One region of the Chromobacterium sp. W521 genome, then DNA from elsewhere that is predicted to be linked to it. Evidence: riboswitches for the same ligand, from Rfam matches in the RefSeq annotation. Region 1 holds a riboswitch; the other holds the start of a gene.
What was found. A riboswitch is a leader RNA that binds a small molecule or an ion and turns the genes downstream of it on or off. The one in region 1 is predicted to bind glycine.
Positions count from the first base shown of each region.

Region 1 (3,204 bases):
CAAGCGCCAAACGCTGGACCCCGCCTACGAAACCGGCACCTTGGCAGACGGCTTCGTGCGCTTGCTCACCTACGTGGCGATCGGCCGCGGCATCATAGACGAGCGCCCGTTCAACGCCATCCGTCGCATCATGCGCGACATCCGCCACGAATACCCGCTGACCCTGATGCAGCTGAAAGAAATCGCCCGCAAGCAAGTCTTCCTGGTGCGGCTGGACGAAGCCCGCGCGCTGGCCGGCCTGCCCAAGCTGCTGCCGGAAGAGCACCGCCGCCGCCAAGCCTGGCAGCTGGCGCACGAACTGCTGGCGCTCAGCGGCGACATCGCTCCGGAACAACAACAGCGGCTGGACCAAGTGGCCCACGCGCTGCAACTGGACACCCGCTCGCCGGCGGCCCCGGCCATCCTTCCGCCCACCGAGCCAATAGCGGCAACCGCAGCCGCTCCCGCTCCGGCCCCCGCCGTCAAGGCCAGCGCGCCGGCCAGGAAAGCGGTCGCCAAAGCCCCGGCCAAAGCAAGGGCTGCCGACAAACCCAGCGCCGCCACAACCGCCAGCAACACGCCGGTTGCGGCCAAGCCGGCTTCAGGCAAGCCCAAGGCGGCCAAAACCGCCAAAGCGTCTGTCGCCAAGTCCGCAGCCAAACCAGCGACCGCCGACAAGCCCAGCGCCGCCGCCAAAACCGCCAGCAGCACGCCGGTTGCGGCCAAGCCGGCCTCAAGCAAACCCACGGCGGCCAAAACCGCCAAAGCGCCTGCCGCCAAAGCCCCGGCCACGCGCAAACCCGCCGCCGGCAACGGCGCGGCCAAGCCCAAGACGCCTAGCAACTAAGAGCCTGTTCACGGTCTCGCGAGCAAGAGCGAGACAAGGCGAAAACGAGCGAAAAAGCGGAATGCACGAGTGGTACATGAGCATTTTGAGCTTGTACTCACAGTGCAACGCTTCACGAAGCGCAGCAGATCGTAAACAGGTTCTAAGAACCAGCCAGCGCAAAAACGCCCGGACAGCCAAGCCGCCGTCCGAGCGTTTTCGTGAAGATGGCGCACTGCAACATTTTTGCCTTCCCCCATGTATACAGTCGTTGACTGAACAATACAGCAAACGCTAATATCCTTGCCTGCTGCGGGAGAGAGGGGCATACGCCCCCGCCGAAGACGCAAACTCCCATAATCGCTCAGGCCACAGTACCGCAGCCCATGGATACCAGCCGATTGGAGAGAGGCCCTAAGCGCCCGTTCATCATCTGCTACGCTTCAGCGACAGCGCGTCAGATTATGCAACCGGCCCTTAGCCGCCCACCGAAGGGGCAAGTGACGCCCGGCAAAGCCCGCACACAGGCAGCGCCCGTCATCTAACTCTCAGGTAAAAGGACAAGGGGAGAGGCAATGCCGGCAACGCCGCGCTCATGCGCGGCTCGCCGGCCATGCTCAGAACGTGTTCACGATCTCGCGAGCAAGGACGAGACAAGGCGAAAACAGCTGAGAAAGCGGAATGTACTCCTGGTACATGAGCATTTCGAAGCGATAGCCGCAGCGTCTCGCGAAGCGCAGCAGATCGTGCACCAGCTCTCAAGGAAAACCCGTGTTCGAAACGCTTGCCCAGGCTGTGCGCCACCTGGCATGGCCCGCCCATTGCCAACCTATTTTCCCACCCGGCTTCGCCGCTCACCTCGGCGCCAGCCTGTTTGACCACTGCAACTACATGCTTACCCTGATCTATCTGATCGCCATCACCGCGGAAGCGATGACTGGCGCGCTGGCGGCCGGCCGCCGCAATATGGACATCTTCGGCGTCACCGTCATCGCCTTCCTCACCGCCCTGGGCGGCGGCACCGTGCGCGATATCGTGCTGGGCCGATACCCGATAGGCTGGACCCAACACCCGGAATACGTCGGCCTCGTCATTGCCGGCGGCTTGGCCGCCGTGTTCGTGGCCCGCTACATGAAGCGCCTCAGCCGCGTCTTCCTGGTGCTGGACGCGCTGGGCCTGATCGCCTTCACCATCATAGGCTGCGGCGTGGCCCAGTCCATGGACTACCATCCGGTAGTGGTGGTGATGGCCGGCATGATCACCGGCATTGCCGGCGGCATCCTGCGCGACGTGCTGTGCAACCGCGTGCCCGTGGTCTTCCGTCAGGAACTGTACGCCAGCGTCTCCTTCGCCGTGGCCCTGCTCTACTTGGGCCTGATCAAGCTGGGCGTGCCGCATGATCTCAACGTGCTGGCCAGCTTCGCCGTCGGCCTCACTATCCGCCTGGCCGCCATCTGGCGCGAATGGCGGCTGCCGGTGTTCATGTACCGGCACGACCTGCATTAACTAACCCTAGCTGTTTCACCGCTACGCCACGGCATCGGGATCAAATATCCGCCAGCAGCAGGAACAAGGCCGCCTGGCTGGAAACGCCCAGCTTGGCGTACAGATGGCGACGATGCACCTTGGCCGTTTCCAGTGAAATGCCCAGTTCACGCGCCACGCCCTTGGTAGAGTGGCCGCCGAGTATCAGCAAGGCCACTTCCACCTCGCGCTTGGTCAGCGGCGAGGAACCCTGCGAGCGCAGCGCCTCCTCCCACTGCCGGCGGCTCTGCCTGCCCGGGTTCGCAGCCGGCTGATGCCGCCCTTCGTCCAGACGCGCGGCCAGCCGTGACAAGGGCAGCAACCAGGGAGCAAACAGATTGCAGACGCCCAGATCTTGCTCGCTGAAGCGATGCTTGCAGCCCAGCGACAGGGACAGCACCCCCTCCGGCAGCGCTTGCAGGAACTGGATTTCATCCGCCACCACATTGCGCGAAAAGTAACGCCGAAAGTATTCCGTTTCCCTGAAACGGTCCGGTGCCACCTCGTCCAGCCGGTACACGCCAGCCGCCGGACACTTCAGCGCAAAGCCGTAAAACGGGTCCAGCAGATAGAGGCCACGCCTGTAGTCGGCGAACAGATCGTCATGAGCGTAATTCGCCGCGTGATCCGCCAGCACCAAGGGCGGGGCCTCCTGGCGAAACAGCAACACCACCCAGGTATCGAAACTCAGGTGTTCTCGCAGAAACGCGGCCAGTTGCTGCCAAAAGGCCGCATTGTCGACGCACCCCAGCAAACGTCCCAATTGCTGGTGAAAAACCAAGTCCGCCACATTCAGCTGCATGCCAGCTACCTCGATCAGGTTAGTTTTACCCACGGCCCTAACGCTTTCGCGTGATATCCACCGCGAAAGGGGC
Region 1 covers NZ_JBRBAF010000014.1:26,997-30,200, reverse strand. Annotated here, with positions in the region: gene ACUXV1_RS19815 (DUF3141 domain-containing protein) at 1-826, shown strand, start outside; glycine riboswitch at 1,109-1,195, shown strand; glycine riboswitch at 1,197-1,379, shown strand; gene ACUXV1_RS19810 (trimeric intracellular cation channel family protein) at 1,577-2,311, shown strand; gene ACUXV1_RS19805 (helix-turn-helix transcriptional regulator) at 2,352-3,131, opposite strand.

Region 2 (3,204 bases), on a different contig from region 1:
CCTTGGGCGATCTCCGCCTGGTATGGGGTGTAAGCGGTATACCAGCCCGGGTTTTCCAGCAGGTTGCGCAAGATCACCGTTGGGGTCAGCACCGGGTAATAACCCTGGCCGATGAAGGATTTGTTGACCACGTTCTTGGCGGCGACAGCCTTCAGCGCGGCCAGCGCCTCGGCTTCCGGCATGGGATCCGGCAGCTCCAGCTTGCGGTTCAGGCGGATGTCGGCCGGCAGCGTCTGCGCCACCAGTTCGTCAATGGAGGCCACGCCGATGGCGGCCAGCATTTGCTCGCGCTCTGCGTCGGACGGGCCGATGTGGCGGGAGATGAATTCTTTGCGGTTGAAAAGTTCGGAGAGAGACATGAGTACGAGACCTTCTGTGCTTGCCGTCCGCGCCGCGGCTTTCGCGGCCAATCGGGTGTTGCTGGATATCCGGGCGAAAAAAACGCCTCGCGGCCAATCAGGACTGCGAGGCGGTTTTCACCATCAGGCGCCAATTTCCTTGGCGTAGGCGGCGGCGTCCATCAGGGCGTCCAGGTCCGCCGGATTCGCCGGCTTGATCTTGAAGAACCAGCCCGCCCCGTAGGGTTCGCTATTGGCCAGTTCCGGTTCGGCTTCCAGTTCCTCGTTGATGGCCAGCACTTCGCCGGCAACCGGACAGTAAATGTCGGAAGCGGCCTTCACCGATTCCACCACGCCGGCCTGCTCTTCCTTGGCCAGCTTGGCGCCCACTTTCGGCAGCTCGACGAAAACGATGTCGCCCAGCAATTCTTGAGCATGCTCGGTAATGCCCACGGTCACGGAACCGTCAGCTTCCAGACACAGCCATTCGTGGCTTTCAACGTATTTGAGTTCGGCGGGGATGTTGCTCATGAGTGTCTCCAGTCAAATCCAGGTCTTAACGATTATTCCCGGCCGCGTCGCGCGGCCTGCCTGAGCAATCGGCTCAGGCGAAAACTTTCTTGCCGTTGCGCACGAAAGGCATCTTGACCACGCGCACTTCGGTCAAGGTGCCGCGCAGGTCCACCAGCGCCTTGTCGCCTGTGCCTGCCGGCACGCGCGCGATCGCGATGGAATGCTTGAGCGTGGGCGAGAAGGTTCCGCTGGTGATCACCCCTTCGCCCACCCCTTCCACCACTACTTTCAGACCTTCGCGCAGCACGCCGCGCCCTTCCAGTACCAGGCCCACTTGCTTGGTCTTCACGCCGGCGGCTTTCTGCGCCTCTAGCGCCTTGCGGCCGATGAAGTCGCGCTCAGCCGGTTCCCAGGCGATGGTCCAACCCATGCCGGCTTCCAGCGGGGAAACGGTTTCGTCCATATCGTGGCCGTACAGATTCATGCCGGCCTCCAGCCGCAGGGTGTCGCGCGCGCCCAGACCGATGGGCGCCACGCCGGCGGCCTGCAATTGTTGGAAGAAAGCGGCGGCTTCAACGCCGGGCAGCATCACTTCCAGGCCGTCTTCGCCGGTATAGCCGGTGCGGGCATAGAACCAGTCTCCTGCCGGCTGGCCTTGAAACGGTTTCAAGTTCTGGATGACGGCGGCGAGCTCGGGCTTGACCGAACAGACCTTGGCGATGGCTTGCGGGCCTTGCACCGCCAAGATGGACAGATCGCGTCTTACTTTGATGTCGACGTTGAAGTCCGCCTTGTGCCCTTCCATCCAGGCCAGATCCTTGTCGGTGGTGCCCGCGTTGACCACCATGCGATAGCCGTAGGAGGTCAGGTAGACGATCAGATCGTCCACCACGGTGCCGTCGGGCGTGAGCATGCCGGAATACAGCGCCTTGCCTTCGAAGCCCAGCTTGGCCACGTCGTTGGCGATCAGCCGCTGGAGCCAGGCCTTGGCGTCCGGCCCGCTGATGTCCAGCACCGTCATATGGGAAACGTCGAACATGCCGGCGTCGCTGCGCACGATTTCATGTTCTTTTAGTTGGGAGCCGTAATGGATGGGCATTTCCCAGCCGGCGAAATCGACCATCTTGGCGCCGGCGGCGATGTGGGATTCAAACAGGGGGGTGCGTTTCGGGGCCGTCATTGGTGCGTCCTTAGCAAAAGCGTGTAGTGTTGCTCTATTCCCTACACCCCTCTGTCCCTGCACCTGAGATTTTCCGGCCTTGCGACCGTTAGCCCCTTCGGTGGGCATCCGTGGACGCCGCTCTCCAGATTCGGCGAACTGGCTGCGGCCAGTCCGATAATGCAGTCCTTTTGCCTGAGCGATTGCGGGTGCGCTTGCGCCTTCGGCGGTGGCGCGGACGGCCACTCTCTCCTGCATGACGTGCCAGATTATGGTTGCTGGACCGGGCCTTGGCAAGCCGTGTTTATCTTCAACTTAAACAATGACTTAAAATATTCGAAACCGCAAATCATTGAACGGATATTGCTTCGTTTAAGATCGATTACGAACACATTTCACTTCGTTATCGATCACGCAATCGACAAATTCCCCCTCCAAGCAAAGCTGATCGTAAGATGACATCCATCTTTACCCAGCACGAGCTCTATCCGATATGGAAAGGAAACCGCGATGCGAAAACTAATCAACGATCCGCGCCATGTGGCGCGGGAAATGCTGGAAGGCCTGGCCGACACCCTGCCCGGCCTGGCCCTGCTCGAAGAGGAAAACGTCTTGCTGCGCGCGGATCTTCCGGCTGACGGTCAGCTCGACAAAGTGGCGCTGATCTCCGGCGGCGGCAGCGGCCACGAGCCCGCCCACGCCGGCTACATCGGCCACGGCATGCTGGACGCCGCCGCAGTGGGCGACGTATTCACCTCGCCCAGCGTAGACACCGTGCTGGCGGCGATCCGCGCCGTCGCCGGCCCTAAAGGCGTACTGCTCATCATCAAAAACTACACCGGCGACCGGCTAAACTTTGGCCTGGCGGCGGAGCTGGCCCGTGCCGAGGGCATTGCCGTCGACAGCGTGGTGGTGGCCGACGATGTAGCGCTTCGCGACACCGTGGAGCCGGCGCGCCGTCGCGGCATCGCCGGCACCGTGCTGGTGCACAAGATTGCCGGCGCGGTTGCCGCCAGCGGCGCCAGCCTGGCCGAGGTCGCGGCCGCGGCGCGGCAGGCGGCGGAACAGGTGGCCACCATGGGCGTGGCGCTGGGCGCCTGCACCGTGCCGGCAACCGGCCGCCCCGGCTTTCAACTGGACGACGACGAAGTAGAGTTGGGGCTGGGCATTCACGGCGAAGCCGGCGTACGCCGC
Region 2 covers NZ_JBRBAF010000004.1:322,842-326,045, reverse strand. Annotated here, with positions in the region: gene gcvP (aminomethyl-transferring glycine dehydrogenase) at 1-359, opposite strand, end outside; gene gcvH (glycine cleavage system protein GcvH) at 483-869, opposite strand; gene gcvT (glycine cleavage system aminomethyltransferase GcvT) at 943-2,031, opposite strand; glycine riboswitch at 2,073-2,169, opposite strand; glycine riboswitch at 2,184-2,275, opposite strand; gene ACUXV1_RS08105 (dihydroxyacetone kinase family protein) at 2,521-3,204, shown strand, end outside.
Region 2: another riboswitch for glycine. It lies ahead of gcvT (glycine cleavage system aminomethyltransferase GcvT); the one in region 1 lies ahead of ACUXV1_RS19810 (trimeric intracellular cation channel family protein).